Regions from separate parts of the Mesorhizobium sp. LCM 4576 genome, predicted to be linked through region 1. Evidence: riboswitches for the same ligand, from Rfam matches in the RefSeq annotation. Region 1 holds a riboswitch; the other holds the start of a gene.
The links. Region 1 has a riboswitch for thiamine pyrophosphate ahead of thiB (thiamine ABC transporter substrate binding subunit). Riboswitches for the same ligand answer to the same signal wherever they lie in the genome.

Region 1 (4,500 bases):
GCAACGACCACCAGCATCAGGCAGACGAGGCCGAGCAGCAAGGCGAGTCCCGCGGCGTCGGCGGTCCGGTAGCTGCCCATGCGCGCCAAAAGCAGATAGGGCAAGGTCTGTACGGAATCGCTGCCGAACAGCGCGATCACCCCGAGATCGCCGAGCGACAGCGCCATGGCGAAGGCGAATCCGGTGGCCAAGGGCCGCCTCAGCGACGGCCAGTCGATCAGGCTGAGCCGGGTCCAGCCGGATATGCCGAGCGCCAGGCAAAGCCGCTCATGGCGTTCGCTCGCCGCATCATAGGCCGGGCGAATGGCGCGGATGGCGAAGGGCATGGCCATCACCGCATTGACGGCGACGACCATGACCGGCGCGATGGCGAAGACATCGGTGATGCTGCGCAACGCCAGGAACCAGCCGGCGCCAAGCACGATCGGCGGCACGACGAGCACGAAGCCGGCTCCGGTGTCGGCGGCGTGCTCGAGCAGCGACATGGCGCTGCCGGCACGGCGCCGCAGGGCCAGCGCGCGCCGCGCCGCGATCAGCGCCAGCGACAAGGTCACGCTGAGCAGCGCCGCAAGCAAAGCAAGGCCCGCGCTGGTGAGCGTCGCGCGGCGCACCGCCTCCTCGCCCGCCAATCGGCCGAGATCGGCCTCCAGACCTGAAACCACCGTCGCCGCCATCGGTCCGGCGACGAACAGCAGGGCAAGCACGATGAGGCCGCCATTCAGCACGCTCTCCATGCGGCCCGCCGAAAGGTAGCGGCGCGGCGCCACCGGCAGATTGGCGTCGCCGACGGCGTTGGCGCCGAGCCGCGTGAGAGCGACGACCACGATGAAGGTCAGCGCGATCTGCAACAGCGTCAGCACCACGGCGCGCGCGGGATCGAAATCGAAGCGCAGCGCCTGGTAGATGGCGACCTCCAGCGTCGTCGCGGCCGGACCGCCGCCCAGCGTCAGCACGATGGTGAAGGAGGTGATGCAGAGCATGAAGACCAGTCCGGCGATCCCCGGCAAGGCCGCGCGCAGCACCGGCCATTCGATCAGCCGGAAGGCCGGGCGGGCGCTCATCCCAAGCTGGCTCGCCAGTCGCCACTGGTCGGCGGGAATGGTGCCCAGCGACTCCAGGAACAGGCGCGTCGCCAAGGGCAGGTTGAAGAAGACATGCGCGACCAGGATGCCGGAGAGGCCGTAGATGCCGGGCCATTCTCCGCCGCCAAGCCCGGCGAAGACGCCGGCAAAGTACCCGGCGCGACCGTAGAGCGCCAATATGCCGAGCGCGGCGACGATTGCCGGCAATGCCAGCGGCACGGTGAACAGTTGCAGGATCAGTCGGCGGCCGGGAAAGGCTGGATGCCGGGACAAGGCGCGCGCCACGAGCAGCGCCGGCGCGACCGACAGGAGCGTCGAGAGAGCCGCCTGCCAAAGCGTGAAGCGGGCGACGCGAAAGAGATAGCTGTCGAAGGCGGCGGCAGCGCCGGAGAGGTCATGCGCGCCTTCGATGGCGAGGCCGGCGAAGGCGCCGCCGATGAGGATGGCGATTGCTGCAAGAGCGATGACGCCAGCGGTTATGCGGGAGTCACGCGTGGCGTGCACGCTGCACCTTGTTGAGATTCAGCGAACGCCGCGTTCCTTCGCGCCCCCCTCTGGCCTGCCGGCCATCTCCCCCTCTAGGGGGGAGATTAGCAGCTTCGACGCCCCGCTTAGTCCTGCAGCATTGGAGATTGGCGAAAGTCGGCGTGACAGCCAATCTCCCCCCTTGAGGGGGAGATGTCCGGCAGGACAGAGAGGGGGGCCTTGGCGCAAGCATCGCAGCCCTACTTGCTCATCACCGCCAGCCACTCATCCACCCAGGCCTTGCGGTTGGCCGCCACTTCCTCAGGACTGAACAGCAAGGTCTTGGTCGGCTTCACCAGCTTGTCGAAGGCCGGGTTGAGCGGCTTGTCGGTCTTGCCGGCCGGGAACATCCAGTTGGTCTCCGGAATGACGTCCTGGAACTTCGGTCCGGTCATGAAGGCGATGAATTTCTGCGCCAGCGGGTTCTTCGCGCCGGCCGTGGTGATGCCGGCAACCTCGATCTGCAGGTATTCGCCCTCCTCGAAGGAGGCCGCCTGGTAGCGCTCGGTGTTCTCGGCCACCATGTGGTAGGCCGGCGAGGTGGTGTAGGAGAGCACCATCGGAGCCTCGCCCTTGGTGAACAGGCCATAGGCCTCGCTCCAGCCCGGCGTCACCGTCAGGACCTTGGTCTTGAGCTTGGCCCAGGCTTCCGGCGCCTTGTCGCCATAGACAGACTTCACCCACAAAAGCAGGCCAAGGCCGGGCGTCGAGGTGCGCGGATCCTGGATGACGATCTTGTCGGTGCCGCTGCCTTCCACCAGCTCCTTCAGGCTCTTCGGCGGGACTTTCAGCTTCTGCGTGTCGTAGACGACGGCGAAATAGCCATAGTCGAAGGGCACGAAAGTGTCGTCGCTCCAGCCTCCGGGCACATTGATCCCGGAGACTTCGCCATGCGGCGCGAAGAGGCCGCTCGCCTTCGCGTCCGCCGTCAGATTGGTGTCGAGGCCAAGCACGACATCGGCTTTGGTGCCGGCGCCTTCGAGCTTGACGCGGTTGAGCAGCGCCACACCGTCGGCCACCGAGACGAATTCGAGATCGCAGCCGCATTCGGCCTCGAATTCCTTCTTCACGGCCGGTCCGGGTCCCCAATCGGCGGTGAAGCTTTCATAAGTATAGACGGTGAGCTTGTCCTTGGCCTCGGCAGGCGCGACGCCCGCCAGAAGCGCAACAAGGCCGGTTGCGAGAATGAGATTGGACAGCATTGCGCGCATCGGCGCCTCCTTCGTTCGAGTGACAAGGAATTGAGGCGCCGGATGGTCCGAAACGTCTAATCCCTCCGCCGGTACAAACCGGATCAGGTTCAGCGGGTTGGCTTGATCGCCTCTCAGCCGGATCACGTCCGGCACCCCGTTAGAGCGTTTCGACAGATAGGCCCGGCCGAAGCGGCGCGCAAGCGGAAGTTTTGCCGGGCAGCTAATGTTCGCCGGCAGGGTTCGCAACCGAAGCGCACTGCATCCGGCTTCCGTTTCGCCCGGTGGGCTGGTAAGGGCGACGCCCATGGGCACATTCACCATCCTGCTTGGCGGCGAACTCATCCGCACGCCCCGGCTCGAACGCCAGATCACTGGCTCGCGCGTCATCGCCGCCGACGCCGGCATCGGCCATGCCCGCTTGCTGGATATCGTCCCGGAACTCTGGGTTGGCGATTTCGATTCGGTGCCGGCCAACCTGCCGGATGATCTCGCCGCCGTTCCGCGAAAAGTCTTCCCGGCCGAGAAGGACATGACCGACGGAGAGCTCGCCATAGCGGAAGCGCTTCAGCGCGGCGCCACCAGCCTGGTGCTGGCCGGAGCCTTTGGCGGCAAGCGCGCCGACCATGCCGTCCTGCATCTGGCGCTGGCCGTGCGGCTGGCCGCCGCCGGCACGCGGGTGCTGCTGACGAGCGGCGCGCAGGAAGGCGTTCCGATCCTGCCCGGCAAATCGAGCTTCGACTATGATGAGGGCACCTTGTTTTCGGTGCTCGGCTTCTCCGAGCTTGGCGGCCTGACTGTGACCGGCGCCAAATGGCCGCTCGACCGCGTCGAGGTGGCGTTCGGCTCCTCGCTCACTATATCAAACGAGGTCAAAGGGCGGCTCGGCATCGCGCTGGAGCGCGGCCGGGCGCTGCTTCTGGYCCACCCTTATCCTCTTCCAGAAAGCTGATATGGCGCCGCCACTCCTCAACCTCGACGGCATTAAACTGACCTTCGGCGGCACGCCGCTGCTCGACGGCGCGGCGCTCAGCGCATCCGCCGGCGAGAAGATCGCGCTGGTCGGCCRCAATGGCTCGGGCAAGTCGACGCTGCTCAAGATCGCCGCCGGCATGATCGAGCCGCAGGACGGCGAGGTCTTCCGCCAACCCTCGGCCACGGTCCGCTATCTGCCGCAGATGCCCGACATGGACGGTTTCGCCAGCGTGCGCGCCTATGTCGAAGCCGGCCTCGGCCCGGCCGACGATCCGCATCGCGCCACCTATCTGATGGAACATCTCGGCCTCACCGGCGAGGAGCGGCCGAACGATCTTTCAGGCGGCGAGGCGCGCCGCGCTGCGCTAGCCCGTGTCATGGCGCCCGAGCCCGACATCCTTTTGCTCGACGAGCCGACCAACCATCTCGATCTCTCGGTCATCGAGTGGCTGGAAGAAGAGCTTGCCCGCACCTCTTCCGCGGTGATCCTGATCTCGCACGACCGCCGCTTTCTCGAGCGCGTCTCGCGCGCCACCGTCTGGCTCGACCGCGGCCAGACGCGGCGCCTGGACAAGGGCTTCGCGCATTTCGAGGAGTGGCGCGACCAGGTGCTGGAGGAGGAGGAGCGCGAGCAGCACAAGCTCGGCCGCCAGATCGTGCGCGAGGAGCACTGGCTGCGCTACGGCGTGACCGCCAGGCGCAAGCGCAACATGCGCCGGCTCGGCGAA
Region 2 (2,700 bases), on a different contig from region 1:
CCCAGATGACGCAGTATTTCCGGGCAATGGCGACGTCCCGAGCGCCCTGAAAAATCGTGACCGTCAAAATCGGTCTCGCCAACGCTAGGCGGTCAGTCAGGTAGGAAACCGCTTTGCCGGGAACCTCAGCCGTCGAGGTGGCGAAATATGCGAAGGCTGCGAAAAACTTCGGCTGCACCGCCAGTCCGAGCCTCGAACCGACCGGCTTGGCATTCACGAATTCGATGTCGGCAAACGAAAGGCTCCATTCCTTGGCCAGCGACCCGGGCGAAACACGCAGATCTCAGGAAGGTTCTAGAATCCATTTTCGGCAAAGTCTGGCTTGGAGCATCAATTTTCAGGGAGTAGGTTCATTTTTCATATCCCTGGCCGGTTTGAACAGGAATTCGAGAGAAGAGCCCAATTTTCATGGCGGCGGCGCCCGCACGCCGAATTCCTCTATGCCTGCGTTCCACGAACCATCGAACGGGATCTTCCCAACGAAACCGCGTTCTGCAGCGCTACGATCAGTTCCGGCAACATGGGGATGCCTTTATCGACATGCCCGAGCGGCTGATCGATCTGCTCTTCCGTTTCCTCTACCAGAACGGCGGCCAGCTATCGAACCGCGCCCGCGAAAAGGAATTCGCCGCGCTGACGAATGACGAGGCAGAGCGGATCGAGGAGATCTACGCGCAAACCTTTGGTGCCGATTGAAGGCGTGATCATCGCAAGCACCGAACTTTCAGTCCGGTGATTTGACAATCTTCTTATCCCTTCCCCGCCCTCTACTCGTGCGCGCGATTTGTCGCCGCCTTATGCGCGAACYTTTCCCGCAGTTTGATCAGCAGCCGATCAGCGCCGCGGTCTGCCCGCTGCCTGAAGGCGCTTGACAAAGCGGCGCTGGCCCGGTCAATTCGCAAGCATTCACCAGGGGAGTCCCGGCAAGGGGCTGAGATACTGCTGGCTTTGCGGCGCAGTGACCCGTTGAACCTGATCCAGTTCATACTGGCGTAGGGACGGTGCAAGCGCTTTGCGGGCGTTCATGCCCGAAGACTGTCTCAAGCAGGTCGACCAAAAGCGTCTTTTCATCCTTCCGGCACAGAACTGGGTCTCCAATGCAACGAGCAAAGGAGCCTCAAATGAATGCCTTGACCCCGACCGTGTCGACCGGGCCGTTGCCGGCTTCGCGGAAGATCCACAAATCCGGCATCCTTCATCCGCAGATCAGGGTGCCGATGCGCGAGATCGCGGTCCACCCGACTGCCGGCGAGCCGCCGGTGACGGTCTACGATCCGTCAGGCCCCTATACCGACCCCGCGATCGGAACCGATATCGAGAAGGGTCTTGCCCGGCTTCGGCAGGACTGGATCGCAGCGCGCGGCGATGTCGAATCTTATGACGGCCGCCATGTCAGGCCGGAGGACAACGGATTTGCGGCAGGCGAGCGTCTCACGCGGGAATTTCCGATCCGCAACCGTCCACTGAGGGCCAAAGCCGGCAAGGYCGTCACCCAGCTCGCCTACGCGCGCGCGGGCATCATCACCCCCGAGATGGAATTCGTCGCCATCCGCGAAAACCTCGGCCGCGAGATCCTGCGCGGCACGCTGCAACAGGACGGCGAGGCGTTCGGCGCATCGATCCCGGATTTCGTCACGCCGGAATTCGTGCGCGACGAGGTAGCGTGCGGCCGTGCGATTATTCCCGCCAACATCAACCATCCCGAGAGCGAGCCGATGATCATCGGCCGCAATTTCCTGGTGAAGATCAACGCCAACATCGGCAATTCCGCCGTCACCTCCTCGATGGCCGAAGAAGTGGAAAAGATGGTCTGGGCGATCCGATGGGGCGCCGACACCGTCATGGATCTGTCGACGGGGCGCAACATCCACAACATCCGCGAATGGATCGTGCGCAACGCCCCGGTGCCGATCGGCACGGTGCCGCTTTACCAGGCGCTGGAAAAGGTCGGCGGCATTGCCGAGGACCTGAGCTGGGAGGTCTATCGCGACACGCTGGTCGAACAGGCCGAGCAGGGCGTCGACTACTTCACCATCCATGCCGGCGTGCGGTTGCATTACATTCCGCTGACCGTCGACCGGGTCACGGGCATCGTCTCTCGCGGCGGCTCGATCATGGCGAAATGGTGCCTGCACCATCACCGCGAAAGCTTCCTCTATGAGCATTTCGAGGAGATCTGCGATATCGCCAGAGCCTATGACGTCTCCTTCTCGCTCGGTGACGGCCTTCGTCCCGGCTCGATCGCCGATGCCAATGACCGGGCCCAATTCGCCGAACTGGAGACGCTTGGCGAACTGACGAAGATCGCCTGGGCAAAGGACTGCCAGGTGATGATCGAGGGCCCCGGCCATGTGCCCATGCACAAGATCAAACAGAATATGGACAAGCAGCTCGCCGTCTGCGGCGAAGCGCCTTTCTACACGCTGGGGCCGCTGACGACGGACATTGCGCCGGGCTATGACCACATCACATCCGGCATCGGCGCGGCCATGATCGGCTGGTTCGGCACGGCCATGCTCTGCTACGTGACGCCGAAGGAACATCTCGGCCTGCCGGATCGAAACGACGTCAAGACCGGGGTGATCACGTACAAGATTGCTGCACACGCAGCGGATCTTGCCAAGGGGCATCCCGCGGCGAAAATCCGCGACGACGCGCTTTCGCGGGCACGGTTCGAGTTCCGTTGGGAAGACCAGTTCA

Region 2: it holds a riboswitch for thiamine pyrophosphate, as region 1 does, so the genes downstream of both, thiC (phosphomethylpyrimidine synthase ThiC) here and thiB (thiamine ABC transporter substrate binding subunit) in region 1, are expected to answer to the same signal.

What each region holds. Positions count from the first base shown of each region.
Region 1 covers NZ_MDDT01000061.1:20,562-25,061, forward strand. Annotated here, with positions in the region: gene thiP (thiamine/thiamine pyrophosphate ABC transporter permease) at 1-1,586, opposite strand, end outside; gene thiB (thiamine ABC transporter substrate binding subunit) at 1,808-2,809, opposite strand; TPP riboswitch at 2,862-2,967, opposite strand; gene LCM4576_RS29910 (thiamine diphosphokinase) at 3,105-3,749, shown strand; partial or broken gene LCM4576_RS29915 (ATP-binding cassette domain-containing protein) at 3,751-4,500, shown strand, end outside.
Region 2 covers NZ_MDDT01000021.1:87,142-89,841, forward strand. Annotated here, with positions in the region: gene LCM4576_RS36280 (hypothetical protein) at 409-696, shown strand; TPP riboswitch at 902-1,017, shown strand; gene thiC (phosphomethylpyrimidine synthase ThiC) at 1,122-2,700, shown strand, end outside.